2 regions of the Shewanella sp. MSW genome follow, and region 1 is predicted to be linked to the other one. Evidence: riboswitches for the same ligand, from Rfam matches in the RefSeq annotation. Region 1 holds a riboswitch; the other holds the start of a gene.

Evidence for each region. A riboswitch is a leader RNA that binds a small molecule or an ion and turns the genes downstream of it on or off. The one in region 1 is predicted to bind cobalamin.
Region 2: it holds a riboswitch for cobalamin, as region 1 does, so the genes downstream of both, AYI96_RS11075 (TonB-dependent receptor) here and AYI96_RS02505 (ABC transporter ATP-binding protein) in region 1, are expected to answer to the same signal.

The regions. Positions count from the first base shown of each region.
Region 1 is NZ_LVDR01000002.1:199,311-208,951, forward strand. It holds gene metH (methionine synthase) at 1-2,004, opposite strand, end outside; gene AYI96_RS02500 (histidine phosphatase family protein) at 2,247-3,032, shown strand; cobalamin riboswitch at 3,101-3,238, shown strand; gene AYI96_RS02505 (ABC transporter ATP-binding protein) at 3,337-4,278, shown strand; gene AYI96_RS02510 (FecCD family ABC transporter permease) at 4,275-5,345, shown strand; gene cobT (nicotinate-nucleotide--dimethylbenzimidazole phosphoribosyltransferase) at 5,363-6,427, shown strand; gene AYI96_RS02520 (adenosylcobinamide-GDP ribazoletransferase) at 6,427-7,203, shown strand; gene cobU (bifunctional adenosylcobinamide kinase/adenosylcobinamide-phosphate guanylyltransferase) at 7,200-7,796, shown strand; gene AYI96_RS02530 (cobyric acid synthase) at 7,871-9,523, shown strand; gene cobO (cob(I)yrinic acid a,c-diamide adenosyltransferase) at 9,513-9,641, shown strand, end outside.
Region 2 is NZ_LVDR01000008.1:214,822-224,462, reverse strand. It holds gene AYI96_RS11110 (S46 family peptidase) at 1-366, shown strand, start outside; gene azu (azurin) at 606-1,073, opposite strand; gene AYI96_RS11100 (DUF2059 domain-containing protein) at 1,282-1,803, shown strand; gene rbsK (ribokinase) at 1,871-2,776, opposite strand; gene rihA (pyrimidine-specific ribonucleoside hydrolase RihA) at 2,780-3,718, opposite strand; gene AYI96_RS11085 (DUF3592 domain-containing protein) at 3,866-5,122, shown strand; gene AYI96_RS11080 (DUF805 domain-containing protein) at 5,375-5,722, shown strand; cobalamin riboswitch at 5,871-6,064, shown strand; gene AYI96_RS11075 (TonB-dependent receptor) at 6,156-8,105, shown strand; gene AYI96_RS11070 (GDSL-type esterase/lipase family protein) at 8,214-8,834, shown strand; gene AYI96_RS11065 (HDOD domain-containing protein) at 8,980-9,641, shown strand, end outside.

The DNA.
Region 1 (9,641 bases):
CGGCAACTTGCGCCATTCGAGATCTTCTTTCTTGCCTGCGCCGCCCGGGCCACCGCGATACTTCTCGGCGACTTCGAGCAGCTGCTCTGTGTTACTGGAGTCGGTAACCGGGCAGGGCAGGTTGAGCACCACGGCCTCTACCTTCTGCTTCAGCTCAGGGTCGATATCATCATAGATGGCCAACTGACCGGCGTTGACTATGCCCATATCCATCCCCGCCTTGATGGCGTGATAGAGGAACACGGCATGAATGGCTTCTCGCACCGGGTTGTTGCCGCGAAAGGAGAAAGAAACGTTGGACACCCCGCCGGAAATCATCGCATGGGGCAGGTTGGCCTTGATATCTGCAATGGCGCCGATAAAGTCCACCGCATAGTTATCGTGCTCCTCTATGCCGGTGGCGATGGCGAAGATATTGGGGTCGAAGATAATATCTTCCGGCGGGAAGCCCACCTTATCCACCAGCACCCGGTAGGCGCGGGTACAGATCTCGGTTTTGCGCTCCCGAGTGTCGGCCTGGCCCTGTTCGTCGAAGGCCATGATGATGGCGGCGGCGCCGTAGCGCTTCACCAGTTTGGCCTGTTCAATAAACTTGGCCTCGCCCTCTTTGAGGGAGATGGAGTTGACTATTCCCTTGCCCTGAATGCACTTGAGCCCGGCCTCAATCACCTCCCACTTGGAGGAGTCGATCATCACAGGTACCTTGCTGATATCCGGCTCTGAGGCGATAAGGTTGAGGAATTTCTGCATCATCTCGACCCCGTCGAGCATGCCCTCATCCATGTTGATATCTATGATCTGGGCGCCGTTTTCTACCTGGTCACGGGCCACCTCCAGCGCGGTTTCGTACTGGCCTTCTTTGATTAACTTGAGAAACCGGGCCGAGCCGGTGACATTGGTGCGCTCGCCCACATTCACAAACAGGCTGCTTGCATCTATGGTCAGGGGTTCCAGTCCGGAGAGGCGACATGCCACCGGCAGCTCAGGCAGCGGCCTTGGTGCATGAGGGCTAACGGCTTCAGAAATCGCCTTGATATGCGCAGGCGTGGTGCCGCAGCAGCCGCCGACAATATTGAGCAGACCCTCTTCGGCCCAGGGGCCTATCACGCTTGCCATCTCTGCCGGAGTCTCGTCATAGCCGCCGAATTCATTGGGCAGACCGGCATTGGGGTGCGCCGAGACAAAGCACTCGCTGATACGGGAAAGCTCCTCGACATAGGGCCGCAGTTCTTTCGGGCCCAGGGCGCAGTTTAGGCCTATGCTCAGCGGCTTGATATGTCTGAGAGAATGGTAAAAGGCCTCTGTGGTTTGCCCTGTCAGGGTGCGGCCCGAGGCATCGGTAATGGTGCCGGAAATCATCACCGGCAACCTTTGGTCCAGTTTCTCGAACACATTTTCGATGGCAAACAGCGCCGCCTTGGCATTGAGAGTATCGAAGATGGTTTCCACCAGGATGATGTCGGCGCCACCGGCGATCAGCGCCTCGGTGGATTCGCTGTAGGCCAACACAAGATCGTCGAAATGTATGTTGCGAAAGCCGGGATCATTCACATCCGGACTGATGGAGCAGGTGCGGTTGGTGGGGCCGAGCACCCCGGCCACATAGCGGGGAATACCGCTGGCGGCGGCCACTTCATCGGCCACTTCGCGGGCGATTTTGGCGCCTTGGTAATTGATCTCCGCCGCCAGGTTTTGCATCTCGTAGTCGGCCATGGCAATGGTGGTGGCGTTGAAGGTGTTGGTTTCTATGATGTCGGCACCGGCCAGCAGGTATTCCCTGTGAATGGTCTTGATGATCTCGCTCTGGGTCAGTACCAGCAGATCATTGTTGCCTTTGACATCGCAATGCCAATCTTTGAAGCGCTCGCCGCGGTAATCGGCTTCTTCCAGCTTGTAGTCCTGGATCATGGTGCCCATGGCGCCATCTAAAATCAGGATCCGCTCTTTGAGGGTCTGTTTGAGCTTGAGCTCTGTCTGGCTTGGGGAGTGCTGGGAAGTCGCCATAGGGTTACCTTTCATACCTGTCTTATTGCTGTTTTACATTCGCGGTGCTTGGCATCCGCGACATCATCTCTGCCGACCTGACGCCCGGGACACTATCTGGCATGATAGCCAAAGGCGTGTGTGGGCGCGGAAAGTTATTTTGGACATTTATACGTATAGACGTCCATAATATACGGATTCCGGCGGCCTGCGGCAAGGTTAAATTGGCCCGGTAACCACCGGGACTCTGACGGGAGAGGTGTGTGGCTGAACATAGGCAACTGAATATCTATCTGCTGCGGCACGGTGAATGTGAAGGCGGCGAGATTATCCGCGGCCGCAGTGATGTGGCCCTGAGCGATGAGGGCAAAGCGCAGATGTGGCGTAGCTGGCGGGCTATCAGTAGTGAGCTGGAGCAGTTGCCGAGTGCGCCCGAACGCCTGGCGCTGCTGAGTTCTCCGGCCCTGCGTTGCCAGGCCTTTGCCGCCGAGCTCAAGGCCGATATGCCCGACTATTTCCCGGCGCCGCTGCAGCAGCATGACTGGCTCTGGGAGCTAGACTTCGGTGACTGGGACGGCATGAAGGTGGCGAGTGTCTATCAGCAGCATAGCGAGGCGGCCGAAGCCTTCTGGCGTGACCCAGTGGCCAATACTCCGCCGGGCGGGGAATCGCTGCCAGCCTTTCGTAGCCGGGTGTTGGATGGCTGGCAGACTATGGTGCAGCGCTGGCTTGCGAGAGAGGTTAGTTGTTCCGAAAGCTCTGATTCAAGAGACTCTGGTTCAAAAGGCTCTGGTTCAAAAGGCTCTGGTTCTTCAGCAAGCGCCGATGCGGCACTGATCTTGACTCACAGCGGGGTTATCCGGCTGCTGCTGGCCGAGATTTTGCTGCCGGGGCAAATACCGCCTGCGGCAGTGTTCAACGCCTTGGAGCTACCTTATGCGGCCTGGGTCAGAATAACCCTCTATGCCAGCCGTGATGCCAGCGGTGATGCCAGCGGTGAAAGTGACCAGGAATGGCAGTGTTTCAGCAAGCTCCACTGGCCGCAATAGTGCTGCGCTATTGCGCCGGGCAATTGTGCCGGGCGATAAAACCGGGATAATAACCCCAAATGGCCGCCAAGTGCGGCAGCAGCCAGGGTGTTGGCGCCTTTGCAGGTGAACCAACCCAGGGAACCGGGAAAGCCCGGACTGTGCCCGCAACTGTGAGTCGCCTTTGGCGGCGAGTCAGGAGACCTGCCCAGGCTGATAAACCAAACCAGAAACCCGGGCGGGTAAACCGGGGGAGCGAATAGATGATTCTTCCACTGCAGCTTGAGCCTTCTGCCGGTCACAGGCTCAATGTCGGGGGGCGGTTATGAGCCTGGCACTCAAGGTGCAACAGCTTAGCTGGCTTCCCGGTGGTCACAGCGTATTGGCCGATGTGGGTTTTGAGCTGCCAAGTGGCAAGATGCTCGGGCTCATAGGCCCCAATGGTGCCGGTAAGTCGAGCCTGCTGCGCTGCCTCTATCGTTATATCCGCCCGGATAGCGGCCAGATCCAGCTGTTTGGTCAGGATATCCATAGCTTGTCTGCCAAAGCCTTCGCCAAAGAGGTGGCCGTGGTGCTGCAGGATACCCCGGCCCAGTTGGCACTGGATTTGACTCAATTAGTGGCCATGGGACTGACTCCCCACAAGGGGTTGTTTGATATGCCATCGGCGACCGACAAGGCCCAGGTGCAGGCGGCATTGGCGCAGGTCGGGTTGCAGCACAAGGCCGCAGAGCCTTTCGCGCAGCTTTCCGGCGGAGAGAAGCAAAGGGCCTTGATTGCCCGCGCCATAGTACAGCGCCCCAAGCTTTTGATCCTGGACGAGCCCACTAATCATCTGGATATCCGCTATCAGATCCAGATCCTCGAGCTGGTGCGCAGCCTGGGGGTCACGGTGATCGCCTCGATTCACGATCTCAATCTGGCCTCGGCCCTGTGTGACGAACTCTTACTGCTGGATAACGGCCGCCGTATTGCCCACGGCTCGCCCCAGAGCGTATTGACCGAAGACAGAATTGCCGGTGTCTTCGGTGTTTGCTGCCAGGTGGGGACGCATCCGCAGTTGGGAAGGCCGCTGATCCACTACTTTTACGGCTATCAGTCGCCAGAGCCTGGTCACGGCAAGGCTGTAAGCTCGGCGGCGCTCGCCAGTGGCGAGGTTCAAGGCGCTGCGATAGTCGAGCCAATGGCAGGGCCTGCCTCGGCCGAAACCTGTGTTGCTCACAAGGAAACTGACCGGCGCCCACGCTCGGTGGGAGGTGGCGCATGAATGCTTCCGTGGCCGCACCGGGGCGCTCGCTTATCGGCTGGTTTCTCAGGCCCTTGCCCAGACTTTACTGGTGCTGGCTGCTGTTGCTGCTCGGCACTGTGTTGACACCCTTGGCCGCCGCCGGTTTTGGCGCCGCCGATATCAGCCTCTTCGATGTGGCAAGAGTGATTGGCAAACACCTGCTGGGCGTGGGTGAGCCTTCTGCCATCAGCGAGCGTATCGTCTGGGATCTGCGCCTGCCGCGTATCTTGCTGGCCTTTATCGCCGGCAGCGGTCTGGCATTGTCGGGTTATGTATTGCAGGCGGTGACCCGCAACCCGTTGGCCGATCCTTACCTGTTCGGTATCAGCTCGGGCGCCAGCTTCGGCGCCGTGGTCTCGGTCGCCCTGGCGACCGGCCTTGGCCTGAGTTCGGCCATCTCCGGGATATCGCTGCCGCTGGGAGCCTTTATCGGTGCCAGTTTGGCTGTGCTCATGGTACTGCTGCTCGCGGGCAGGAATATCGGCAACCAGATAGAGAGAATGTTGCTCTCCGGGGTCGCCATCTCCTTTATGTTCAGCGCCCTCACCAGTTTGATCTTGTATTTTTCCACCCCGCAGGCCACCACCTCCTTGCTGTTTTGGAGTCTGGGGAGTTTTGCCCGTGCCAGTTGGGATGGGCTTGGACTGCCCACTCTGGTGGTGCTGGCGGCCTTGCTGGTGATCCTGGCCTTCAAGCGCCAGGTGCTGGCGATGCTTGCCGGTGATGAAACCGCCCACACTCTGGGGATCAGGGTGCAAAGGCTCAGGGTTTCCATGCTGCTGTTATGCTCGCTTATTACCGCCACTCTGGTGGCCCACTGCGGCGGGATAGGTTTTGTGGGGCTGATGGTGCCTCATATTGTCAGGTTGTTGCTGCCGGGGCAGCATCCCATGGTGCTGACGGCACTGGCGGGCGGCCTGTTTATGGTTTGGGTCGATGTGCTGGCTCGCAGCATACTGCCCACCCAAGAGCTGCCGGTGGGGGTGATCACCTCGGCCATCGGCAGTCTGTTTTTCCTGATGGTGCTGCGTAAACGCGGCCAATAACGATAAGAGAGGGAAGGATGTACCAGGTTGCAGCAATCAATCACGCGCTGGATGACGCGATTCAGGCCCGCATAGACAACAAGACCAAACCCCTGGGCGCTTTGGGTGAGCTGGAGGCTTTGGCGCTGCAGTTGGGGCGCATTCAGCTCGGTTCCGCCACTGATGAGTTAGTCATCCGCCGCCCCGTGATGCTGGTGTTTGCCGCCGACCATGGTATTGCCGCGGCCGGGGTGTCGATTGCTCCCAGCGAGGTGACCACCCAAATGGTGCTTAACTTTGTTGCCGGCGGCGCCGCCATCAATGTGTTTTGTCGCCAGACCGGCTTCGAGCTGGAGGTGATTGACTGCGGCATTCTCAGCCCCTTGGGGATCCCCGAGGTTACAGAGCAGCGTCTGGGCGCCGGTACCGGGCCTATCCACAAACGCGCCGCTATGACTCTGGGCGCTGTGCGTCAAGGGTTTGCCATGGCGCGCACCTTGGTAAAACGCCATATCGATGCCGGCAGCAACCTGCTGGCGCTGGGGGAGATGGGAATAGGCAACACCTCTTCTGCCGCCGCCGTGATGGCCGCTCTGACAGGCTTGCCTGTGAGTGAATGTGTCGGCCGCGGCACCGGCATAGATGCCGCGACGCTTAAGCGCAAATGCCTGCTGATAGAGCAGGCACTGCTGCTGCACCACTGCGAGCTGACCGAGCCACTCAGTATCCTCGCCTGCCTCGGAGGCTTTGAAATAGTGCAGATGACAGGGGCCATGTTGGCGGCGGCCGAATTTGGCGTGCCCGTGCTGGTGGACGGTTTTATCGCGTCGACAGCGGCGCTGGCGGCTGTGCGTTTGGCGCCGGGGGTGAGGGATTATCTTATTTTTGCCCATGAGTCTGAAGAGCGCGGCCACAAGTTGCTGCTCGAGGCCATGTCCGCCAAGCCCTTGCTCAGGCTTGGGCTCAGGTTGGGCGAAGGCTCGGGCGCGGCGCTGGCGCTGCCTTTGGTGCAGGCGGCGGCCAACTTCTACAACCAGATGGCCAGCTTTGGTGAAGCCGGGGTCGACAAGGTGGTAGAGCCTGCTACCCAAGAGGTGCTCTGATGGGATTCTGGCTCGGGCAGCTGCGGCTATTTTTGATCGCAATAGGTTTTTTCACCCGTATTCCTGTACCCAGCGCCCTGACGGTGGACAGCGACAGCCTCAACAAGGCCAGCCGCTACTTTGGCCTGGTGGGCGTGGTGGTGGGTTTGATCTCCGCCTTGGTGTTACTGCTGGCCGCCGGCATATTGCCAAGCTCCATCGCCATAGTGCTGGCGATGATTAGCAGTGTGCTGGTTACCGGCGGTTTTCATGAAGATGGCCTGGCCGACACCGCCGATGGTTTCGGCGGCGGTTGGCGGGTAGAAGACAAACTGAAAATCATGAAAGACAGCCGCCTTGGCAGCTATGGCGCCTTGGCATTGGTGTTGGTGTTGCTGCTCAAGTACCAGTTACTGCTGGAGTTGGCACTTTACGACATCAACCAGGCGGCGCTGGCCCTGGTATTGGCGCACTGTGTCAGCCGGGTGACGGCGGCCAGCATTATCTTCAGCGAAACCTATGTTCGCGACGAGGGCAAAAGCAAACCTTTGGCGCAGCAGCAGGGGCTCAATGAGCTGGGTATTTTGCTGCTGACTGGAATTGTGCTGACGGCACTGCTGTCCACCACGCTGCTGTTCTGGCTATTGCCGACCATGTTGCTGCTGCGTTGGGCCCTGGTGTTTTGGTTCCGGCGCCAGATTGGCGGTTACACAGGTGATACCCTAGGGGCGGCGCAGCAGGTGAGTGAGCTGGCGGTTTATATGCTGTTGCTGGCATTGGGAGGCAGCCCGGCATGATCCATCTTATTCTGGGCGGTGCCCGCAGCGGCAAGAGTGGTTACGCCGAGCGGCAACTGGCCGACTTGTGCCCGGCCAATGTCCGCCCCTGGTATCTGGCAACAGCCGAGGCCGCCGATGAGGAGATGGCCCGGCGTATCACCCACCATCAAACTGAACGCCAAGGCGGCAGCCTCGAATGGCAGTTGGCCGAGGTGCCGCTCGATTTGACCAAGGCGCTTGTGCAGCGCTCAGGCTCTGGAGCGCCGGTATTGGTAGACTGCCTGACGCTTTGGCTCAGTAATCAGCTCTGCTTTGGTGCCGATATGGCTTGTGAACGCGCGGCCTTGCTGCAGGCGGTAGCCGAGTTTGACGGCGATCTGCTGTTGGTGAGCAATGAAGTTGGCTCCGGCATAGTGCCGCTTGGGGAGCTGAGTCGGCGTTTTGTCGATGAGGCCGGTTGGCTCAATCAGGCGCTGGCTGCCAAGGCAGACAGAGTCACTCTGGTTGTCGCAGGTTTACCGCTGGCGTTAAAGCCTGTGAGCTCTGATAGCAGTGGCTCCCTGGGCTTGAGCGTTTCGGGTACAAGCCCGGATCAGCGGGGTAAGGTATGAGTAATCCAGTACCCCATAATGGCGCAGAACTTAAAGCTGAATTGTCGGCTCTGGCCCGGCCTGGCCGCAGCCTTATGGTGCAGGGCACCACTTCGGATGCCGGTAAGAGCACCTTAGTGGCCGGACTCTGTCGTGTGTTTCATCGTCATGGTCAGCGAGTGGCGCCCTTCAAGCCGCAAAATATGGCGCTTAACAGCGCCGTCACCCGGGATGGCGGTGAAATTGGCCGGGCCCAGGCGCTGCAGGCGGTGGCCGCCGGTCTTGAGCCGAGAATCGACTTCAACCCGGTATTGCTTAAACCCAGCTCGGATACCAAGGCGCAGGTGATAATTCAGGGCAAGGCGCTGACCAGCCTGGAAGCCGCCGCCTTTTTCGGCCCCGAGAGTCGTGACTATAAAGCCGCTGCCATGCAGGCGGCGTTGGCATCCTGGCACAGGTTGCAGCAGGAGTTTGACTGGCTGCTGGTAGAAGGCGCCGGTAGCCCGGCCGAAATCAATTTGCGCCAGGGCGATATTGCCAATATGGGCTTTGCCGAAGCGGTGGACTGCCCGGTGATCCTCATCGCCGATATTGACAAGGGCGGGGTATTTGCCCACCTGGTCGGTACCTTGGCCCTGCTGTCCGAGAGTGAGCAGGCGCGGGTAAAAGGCTTTGTGATCAATCGTTTTCGCGGTGATATCTCATTGCTGCAGTCCGGGCTGGATTGGCTCGAGGCTCACACCGGCAAGCCGGTATTGGGCGTATTGCCCTACCTCGATGCCCTGCATCTGGACGCCGAAGATGCACTGGTGCAAACAACTGCTCAGTCTCAGGGGGGAACTACCGAGCAGCCGACAACAGCTCAATCAGCACGAGCTCAATCTGAAGCAACTCAATCTGAAACAACTCAATCTGAAAGAACTGGGACGCGACTGCGAGTCGGCGTCTTGGTGTACCCCAGGATCAGCAACCATACCGACTTTGACCCGCTGCGGCTGCATCCGGATATCGAGTTTTATTATATAGGGCCGACCCATCAGGGCGAACTTCCTGGGCTGGATCTCCTGCTGCTGCCCGGCAGCAAGAATGTGCGCGCCGACCTGGCTTTTATCCGCCAACAGGGCTGGGATAAGGGCATAGCCCGCCATCTGCGCTATGGCGGCAAGCTTATCGGTATCTGCGGCGGCTTTCAGATGCTGGGGCAGAGCATTGCCGACCCCTTGGGGCTGGAAGACTTGCCCGGTACCAGCCAAGGACTGGGCTACCTGCCGCTCACTACCGAGCTGCAAGTCGAAAAACAGCTGCTCAATGTCAGCGGTAGCCTGAGGCTTGGGCAATCATCGGCGTCAGTCTCCGGCTATGAGATCCACTGCGGAGCGTCGCGGATCCCGGACCAATACACCCAGCCACTGTTGCTTAATGAGCGAGGCAGTGACGCCAACCGCGTCAGCGCCACTGAGCCTGCAAAAACCACAGTACCTACACAAATCGCAGCAGTCCGCAGCGAAGGCCTGCTGTCGGAGGATAATCAAATTCTCGGCAGTTATTTGCATGGTCTGTTTGACAGCCCAGAGGCCTGTGAGCTGCTGCTCGCCTGGGCCGGGATGACGGCGCCACAGGGCCATGCCGTGGATATCAATCAGCAGCGCCAGCAACAGCTGGATCGTTTGGCCGATGTGCTGGAGCAACATCTGGATTTCAATAAAATAATCAACATATTCAAAGAGGAAGGCCAGGGTGACCGATAATAATCAAACCGATATCAAGGCAGAGCGTCATAAACAGCGGCAGCAGAAAGTAAAAGCGGCGGTGGATGCCAAAATCGCGGCCGCCACCGAAGAGAAGGGCATACTCCTGGTCGTGACA
Region 2 (9,641 bases), on a different contig from region 1:
CGTCTGGAAGGCATAGTGCAGAAAGACACCGGGGTTGAGCCTTTCGATGCTCCCAAGAAAGAACTGGAGCTTATCAAGGCCAAGCAATACGGTGACTTCTACTTCAAAGATATTGACTCGGTACCGGTCAACTTCCTCTCAACTCTGGATACCACAGGCGGTAACTCAGGCTCGCCAACCCTCAACGGCCGCGCTGAGCTGGTGGGACTGCTGTTTGACGGTGTTTATGAGAGCATCATAGGTGACTGGAACTACGACGATAACATCAACCGCTCCATTCAGGTGGACAGCCGTTACATGCTGTGGGTGATGAAGTATCTGGATAATGCAGATAACTTACTGCAAGAGATGGAAATCGTTAAGTAAGCTTCGCCATTAATCTGAATCCCCGCCAAGTTGCGGGGATTTTTTTAACTAGCGCTGGGGGGGGGAGAGTTGCAGGGCCTGATTCAACAGCTGGCATACCTCGGCGGCCGGGCGCTCAACCTTATCGGGCAAAGATTGCGGTACCCCGCGGGCCTTGACCAATGATGATTAGGAAGTCTGCTGTCTTACGGTAGGGAAATGTTTCTTTGGGCCCCTTGCAGGGCCCAAAGCGCGCAGGCTTAGCCTTTGATACTGAAGCTGCCTTGCATCACGGCCCAGTGGCCAGGGAAGGAGCAGAAGAAGTTATAGCTTTCTTCCGGTGTCATGCCTTCGGTGCTGAAGCTGATGCTGACTGATTCGCCGCCACCAACCAGAGGTGTGTGGGCAATGACCCGTTCATCACCGGCTTTAACATAGGCGGCATCGGCGCCTGCTGCCATACCATCAGTGGCAATGCCCTGCATATCGGCGCTCTTGCTCAGAACCCAGTTGTGGCCCATGGCTATCACAGGTAGGGTGCCGGAATGAGTCAATGTCAGTTCTACCGTCTTGCAACTGGCGGGAACGCTGAGTTCTTTGGTATCAAATTGCATCGCATCGTTGGCTGTGATGGTCAGGCTGCATTCGTTGGCGCTGGCAGTACTGCTGATAACGGCGCCGGCTCCCAATAGGGCAATACCCGCGAGTCTCTTGGTTAACTTATTCATTTTCAATTCCTTTTCTGGTTTTAGGGTCGATATTTCTCTCGACAGTACGAGAGCCCCGCAGGCTCCCGCCTGGGTTAATCATAACGGTATCTAGCTTAAATGAGAATTAATCTCAGAATTTTAACTATCAGCCGCGGCCGGAGCAGCTGACAGCTGTTTGGGTTGTGATAGACTGACAGTCGAATCAATATTTGCCACGGAGGCACTCATGAAAGGTCCTGGTTTTTGGTCATCTCTTGTTCTGGGTGGTGTATTGCTCACCAGCCCTTTGGCGTTGGCCGATGACAGCGCTCGCCGGGCCCAGGTGGAGCAACTGCTGCTGGAAATGCAGATGGACTCCATGATGGACACGGCTTATACCCAGATGGAACAGATGATTTTGAGCATGCAACAAGAGTTCAATATCAAGGAGAGTGAAAAGCCTTTATTTGAAGAGTTTGCCCGCAAGAGTACGCAGATCTTCAAGCAGGAGCTGGGCTGGGACCGTCTGAAGCAGCCACTGACAGATATTTATGTAAAGCACTACAGTGACAAGGAAATTGCCGATATGCTGGCGTTTTATGCCAGTGACACAGGGCGCTCCATGGTTGCCAAGATGCCGGCCGTGATGCAGGAGTCGATGATGATGACTCAATCGCTGAGCCAGGGACTGCTGCCCAAAATGGAGCAACTGCAGCAAGAGTTTACCAATAAGCTCAAGGCTCATAGAGAAGCCAATCCAGGCGAATAATTTGACTGGCAGCCAGCATAAAAAACGGGAGTCTATGACTCCCGTTTTTGTGTTGTTAGTGGCTTGATTACAGCTCGCGGCGGTAGGGAATACCGCGCTGGGCGCCATGACGGGTCACGGCTATGGAGGCTGCCTTGTTGGCAAAATCCACAGCTTGCTCCATGACCAGCCCTTCACTTAAGGCCACCATCAGGGCACCGTTGAAGGTGTCTCCTGCGGCTACAGTATCAATCACCTTGACCGGATAGCTAGGCACCAGGCCCTCAAACTCGGGATGGCGCACGTAGGCACCGCGGCTGCCGAGGGTGATTACCACTGTACCAACCCCTTTGGCTTGCAGAGCGGCTGCCGCTCTGGCAGCGCCGGCCTCATCTTCGACCTCGATACCGGTAAGCGCTTCGGCCTCGGTCTCGTTGGGAGTGATGATATCCACCAAGGCCAGCATATCGTCTGCCAAGGGGCTTGCGGGAGCCGGGTTGAGTATGGTCACTGTGCCCTGTTGCTTAGCCAGTTGCAGTGCAGTTTTGACTGATTCCAGAGGCGTTTCCAGCTGTGCCAACAGATGGCTGGCGCCTTCGAACAGGTCTTGATGACAGTGGACATCGGCAGGTTCCAGGCTGGCGTTGGCACCCGCGGCCACTCCGATACAGTTTTCACCGTTATCACCGATGAAAATCATCGCACTGCCGGTCGCCATTGCCGGCATCTTCTTCAACCCCTGTGGGTGAATGCCATCGTCCAACCAACTCTTAATCATGGTATCGGCAATGGCGTCGTCCCCAAGATGGCAGATAAAGTCCACTCGGGTACCAGGCTGTGCCAGTCTGGCGGTGGCGACCGCTTGGTTGGCCCCTTTGCCGCCATGTTCCAACCGGTAGCTGCGGCTCATCAGTGTTTGCCCAGGCTCGGGCAGGTGACTGAATTCCATCACATGATCGGCGTTGGCACTGCCGATTATCACTAGTCTGCTCATATTTTAATCCTGATAGGCGTAGAGGCTATCAACCAGCAGATCCACAAAGCCTTCACGATCCAGATGCATCAGCACCTTGGCGTTGGCGGGTTTACCGGTCAGGTGGTAACGATCGACAACAGTCATCCCTACAGTCAGTTCGCTCTGGGTTTCGATGGCCACATGGCAGTCCAGGCCGATGAACAGCTCAGGCTTGAGCAGCCAGGCTATGGTGCAGGGGTCATGCAGTGGTGCGCCATCAAAGCCCCACTTGGGATCCTTGTGGTAGATAACAAAGAATTCCAGCAGATCGGCAACACACTTGGCAACCTTGTTGGGAATAGCGCGGAAACGGGCCACATCCTGTTCCATGATCTGCGCCTCATGGGTCACATCCAGCCCGGCCATGACGATGGGGATATCTGACTTGAACACCATGTCGGCCGCTTCCGGGTCAACAAAAATGTTGAATTCGGCGGCAGGAGTCCAGTTGCCGACACCGGCGGCGCCGCCCATCAGCACTATCTGTTCGATACGGGATTTGAGTTCGGGATAGGCACTCAGGAAAATCGCGATATTGGTTAATGGCCCGGTGGGCACCAGAGTCACCGGCTGGCTGCTTTGGCGGATTTTTTCGGCCATCAGTTCCCAGGCCATTACCGGCTGAGGTTCAAAGGCGGGATCCGGTAGTTCAGGACCATCGAGCCCGGATTCACCGTGAACATTGTCGGCAATGATCAGCTCTCTTGCCAAAGGCTTGGGGGCACCGCTGGCTACAGGTATATCGGTTCTGCCCAGTAGAGTAAGCACTCGCATGGCATTGTTGAGTGTTTTTTCCTGGGTTTGGTTACCGGCGCTGGTAGTCACGGCCAATAGTTCCAGTTCAGGGTTGGCCAGGGCCAGGATCAAGGCAATGGCATCATCATGGCCGGGATCGCAGTCGAGAATGATAGGGCGTTTCATGCTGTTACTCCTTTCGCAATTTGCCCGAGCATAGCATGACTCAGTGGCGTGCGCAGACCCCAATGGCAAACTGTGAAGTGTTCCTCAACTGATTGTTGAAATCTGCTACAATCCGCGGCCTTAAAGGATTGAATCAAAGGGGGCTCGGTGGGAAAGATACGGGCAATCTGGAAAGACCTGGCTTTTATCGGCTCTTTTGCGCTTGCCGGTGGACTGTTCTCGGCTCTTGGGCTCTTTTTTGTCAAGGATAGTGTTGAATCCTGGCAGGAAGTGAATATCCTGCTCGAGCGAGGTGTCGAGACCCAAGGTTATATCGCCCGGCGTGCTCAACAATATGTGCCCCCGGGGCGCTGGGGTGTCGGCCGTTATGAGTGGGATTGCCTGGTGCATTACCAGTTGCCTAACGGCGGTGAGCATTATATCTGGAATCCCCCAGACCTGCTTTGCGACTCAAAAAGCGTCGGTGAGGCTGTGACCCTTTGGTATTTGCCTGAGGAACCTGGCATAGCGCGCACCGATATCCAGTACTATCGAGAGCAACAAAATACCTGGCACGAACTGTTGGGTATTCTATTGGCGTTGCCTATGTTGGCGCTAGGCGGTTGGACTCTGACCAAAGCGGGTCAATGTTTACGCTTTTTCCTGGCCAGAGAGCGACTCTCTCCTCGGCTTGAGCCGTTGCTGGAGGCCGATACCCCCGACGAGTTACTGGCATTTCTTGAAGTCAACCGGGCCAGCCCGGCCAGTAGCTTTTTGGGGCGGCAGGCTCTTGGCTACATTGCCGCCAGACCTGAATGGCAGACGCGTTTTCTTGCCTGGTTTGTCCCTGTGTGCCTCAAGTGGGAGTCGTCAAGTAAAGGCGAGGGCGCCTCTGGCCTCGAACTTTCATTGCAATGGACTCTCGGTCGTCGTTACCCTGAGTTTACTCTGGCACTGCTCGATGGCATTCGCAGCCTGTTTACTGAGCATGAACTGGCGAAGATGGTCTTCTCCCAGCATCTGACCGAGCTGCAACGCAAACCTTGGAGCACTGAAATTCAGGGGCAATTCAATGCCTTGTTATTGGGGCGGCAAATGCCTTTGGGTGACAACGGATTTATCCACACCGAGGTGAGTCGCTTGGTATGTCTTGGCTGGCTTTTGAATAACCTGGAATCGCTGCCAGAGGTTTGGCGAGGCGCTACTGCAGCCTTGCTCAAGGCGCTCGCAGCGCAGCTGCCACTCAATCCTTTGAGCCGTAAACAGCGTAAAAAACAAGTGTCATACTGGCGCAATATTCTCACCAGTCTGGCATCCAAGTCTAACTCGGGGGCAATAGGTCGAAAGCGCCAGGCACAGCTGGATCAAATGGAAGCCGATATCCAGGCTCTGGCCGCTAGCCGCGGTTTTAAGCTGACCAGGTAAGATGAAAAAGCGTCGATGTGCTATCTATTGGCGATATCTGTAAACCAATGACGACTGACGGGGTGAGATATCTCTGATTCTGTGGCGAACGGAATGTAAATCTCTTTTCTGTCACTTTGCAGTTCATTCAGGTATGTTAAAATTGTTTGCTGTTTCAGGGAGTCAGAAACTCTGGTGAAACTTTGGTTGCCTTAAGCCATTCAATAATTGGTGCGGCGTTTTCGGATCTTGGATCTGTTATTGGGAGAAAACATGGAACATTTCATCGGAGCCATCAAAAAATACGCCGACTTTACCGGTCGAGCCCGACGGACAGAATACTGGATGTTTGTTCTGTTCTATATCATTTTCAGTATGGTTGTCAGTGCTATCGACTATGCTCTGGGTACCACAGTGCTGGGGCTGATTTATTCTTTGGGTCTGCTATTACCCTCTATTGCGATTGCGGCGCGTCGACTGCATGACACTGACCGCAGTGGTTGGTGGCAGCTGTTGGGGCTAATCCCTGTTATAGGTTGGATTGTACTGCTGGTCTTCTACTGCCAGGACAGCGAAGTGGGTGACAACCGTTTTGGCAGTAACCCCAAAGAGCTGGGTTAATAGCTAAGAGCATAAAAAGGGAGCCTCGGCTCCCTTTTTGTTTTTCAGGGTAAATCTGCGGCGGTCCGTCGTCGTCAAAATTAGACATTTATCCATATAGACGTCTATAATGCCCGCTCTCGGCCAGGCCGGGAATGACAGCACAGTATTTCAGTCAACCTCTCGTGGTGCCCCGGAATTAAAGACCGGGGATAATCGGGAAGCCGGTGAGAATCCGGCACTGCCCCCGCAACGGTAAATGGTGAGAGACAGGCGCGCCCAAGCGGCGTCATAAAAGCCGGTTCTTGCGCGGTCAACCGCATAGCCAAAGTCCGGAGACCGGCCCTGGAGGTATTTCGATGATTTCGGTGGGCAGATCTCGAAATGCGGCAGCCAAGGGGCTCTCCCTGCCGTGGCACTCTTGCCCCGTTTCCCTTTCAGGAGTCAAAGGAAAATGGGTTTCAAACTAAATCATCTCGCGCTGCTTTGCGGTGCATTTACCTCTGTTCCCGTCATGGCGAGCGTGACACCCAAGGCTGTGGATGAACAGCTGGTGGTCATTGGCCGTCAGGATGACACGCCGCTCAATATTGCTGCCAATGTGGTGGTCATAGATGCCGCCGATATTCAGCAAAGTGGTGCCAGTAATCTGAGCGAGTTGCTGCGTGGCCGCAGTGGCATTCAAATATCCGACAATAACTCAGGGCCTGTGCTGGCGATGCGCGGTTTTTCGGCCAGTCAGGCGGTGAATAACACCCTGATACTGATTGATGGTCGCCGACTCAACAATATCGATATTGCCGCTCCCAGTCTGAGTGCCATTGCAGTCAATCAGATTGAAAGGGTGGAGATCCTATCCGGCAGTGCCGGGGTGCTTTATGGCGATCAGGCCGTCGGTGGGGTGATCAATATTATCACCAAGGCACCCAATGCCAGCGGTGGCAACCTGACCCTCTCAGGTGGCAGCTTCGATACCTACGAAGGCCGTGGCGATCTGTCCGGTGCCATCAATGACAACTGGCGTTACTATTTGGCTGCTGCTTATAACGAGAGTGACAACTACCGTAAAAACAATGCCAACGAAACCGGTTCTGTGCTGGGGCGTCTGCAATATGATTCAGAGTTGACCAACTTCTTTGTCGAAGGCAGTTACTACGATAATAAGCGTCAGACCCCTGGTGCGTTGACCAAGGCACAGTTTGAGGTCGATCCTCGCCAGGCGACATCGACGCCGGGGGATTACAACCATGAGATGACTTCCGCCTGGCGTGCTCATATTCAGCGCCAGGTGCACGCCAACTGGGCTTTGGTTGCGGACCTTAACTACAGTGACACTCTAGTGTCCAGCGTCAGCTATGGCAGCCCGGGTCGGAATGAGCGCTCGTTGTTGGAATTCAACCCCAAGGCGCTTGGGCGTTATCAGACCCGCAATGGTGAGCTGAGCATAGTCATAGGCGCAGATATTCAACGGGGTGAAACCGAGTTCGATCTCAGTTATATGCAGCGCAGCAATACCCAAACCATGACCAGCACCTATCTACAGGCCAATGTGCCACTGACCAGCAGCCTGAGCTATGTGGTGGGTGGGCGCTATGCCAAGGTCAAGGATGAACTCAAGGATGGTAAAGTTTATCCCAATGGCATAGATCTGGATGAAGACGCTCACGCGCTCGAGTTGGGGCTCAACTATCGGCCGCTGGAAGGCCACAGATTTTATCTTCGCGGTGATGAGAGCTTCCGTTTCGCCAAGGTCGATGAGCAAGCTTATACGCCGCCAACGGTCGTCGGCCTCAAGCCGCAGACCGGCCGTTCCATTGAAGCCGGCTGGGATTGGACCTTGAGCAACCAGAGCCTGCGTCTGAACCTGTACCGGCTGTCGCTGGAAGATGAAATTGTCTTTGATCCCAGTGCCGATATGCCTATCGGCGGCGCTTTCCCCGGTGCCAACGTCAATGCCGATGCTTCCCGTCGTTATGGCGCCAGCCTCGACTGGGACTGGCAGCTCAATGAGATGCTGCAGTTGGGACTTGAGTACAACTATATCGATGCCGAATTTACTGAAGGCGCCAACAAAGGCAAATCTCTCTCCTGGGTGGCCGAGCATTCAGGGCGTGTCTACACCAGTGTGGACTTTGGTCAGCACTGGCAGCTATTTGTCGAGGGCCAGTATTTGGGTGACAGATATATGGAAGGTGACAATGGCAATCAGCACGATAAACTGGACAGCTACTGGCTGGGAAATATCGCCCTCAACTACAGCCGTGATGCCTGGCTTGCCAGCCTGAGGGTCGACAACCTGTTTGACAAGCAATATGCCAGCTCAGGTTATTTCAGTACCTGGGGCGATGGTTATTACTCAGGAAGCGGCCGGGCGCTGAGATTCAGCGTCAGCTATCGCTTCTGATAGCATAGAAAGCCGGGGTTTCCCGGCTTTTTTCTGCCCGTATTTCTATCGGTTGTAGTTTAGAACCTGGGCCTTTTCGAGCACCGACAAGGAGGCAAGAGTCGAAATATGAAAGCTGATTTTAGGTATGGTTTGAGAGGCGGGGTTATAGCCCTGTTGTCGCTGTTTTTGCTGGCGTGCTCAGAACCCAAGCTGGCTTATATCGGCAGTAATGGCAAACTGCTGGCCTTCGGTGACAGCCTGACCCAAGGCGTGGGTGCCAAGGCCGGGCATGATTATCCCAGCCGTCTGGCTGAGTTGTGCCGTTGTGAGGTGATCAACGCCGGGATTTCCGGTGAGCAATCGGCTGCCGGGCTTGAGCGTTTGCCGGCGCTGCTGGATGAAACCAAGCCGGATCTGCTTATTTTGCTTGAAGGCGGTAACGATATTCTCCGCGGTCGCAGCCAGGCGCAATTGACGCAAAACATTGAGACCATGTTACTTGAGGCCAAAGAGCGGCAAATTCCGGTAGTGCTGCTGGCTGTGCCGCAAAAGAGTCTGTTGCTGTCACCTCTGCCTTTATATGCCGAACTGGCCGACAAGCACGGTGCCATATTGCTGGAGGATACTTTATCTGAGCTTTTGCGTTCAAACGAGCTCAAGTCAGATAATGTACATCTTAATCAACAGGGTTATTTACGTTTGGCACAAATCATCTTCTCCAAGCTGCAGGAGGCGGGCGCTTTTTGATGCTACTTTTTTGATTCTATTTAGCAAAAACCGGGCTAATTATCGATTGAACTTGACCCTGGTGGGCGTTTTGTGGGTAAATTCTCTGCCATAATAAATGGCAATAGTGCCTTCATAATAAATAACAGCAGGTTTAAAGAATCACATGACAGATCTTGAGCAGCAGGTTTTTACTCAAGTGCGTGCCATTATTGCCAACGAAGAGCAGGTGATAGGGCGCCGCGGCATCCTGATCCCGCTTAAGAAGGCTATTATTGCCGATGGTGATATCCGCAATGTGATCGATATTGTCGCGACCGATCCCGCGCTGGCAGCCCATTTGCTGTGGCGCAGCAATAACGCGCTCTCACCTTCAGTCCAGCCCAACCGCAGCCTCAAGGATGCCTTGGTGCGCCTTGGACAGGTCAATATCTACCGTTATGCCTTTAGTTTCTATCTTAAGGAGCGGCTCGATGAATTGCCGCAGCCATATCGCAAGCTGGTACAAGGCTATTGGCGTTTGACCGAGTCAGTGGCGATCGAATCTGTGGACAGTTTGCATCAGATGCAAGGGGTGCAGATAGACGCGGACGAAGTGCAGACTCTGGCACTATTCAGCGTATTCGGTCAGATAATAGCCCTGACAGCGTTTGCTTATCTCAACGCCGAAGCCGAGCAATGCTTTCCGCTGGGCATTATCAAGACATTAATAGATACCCAGCAGCAGACGCTGACGGTGGAAGCTTTTGAATCTCTGGGGTTGGATGATGAGCTGCAAAGCGAGTTTATGGTTGCTCATAACCTGAGACAGACCCGGGATCCCAATTC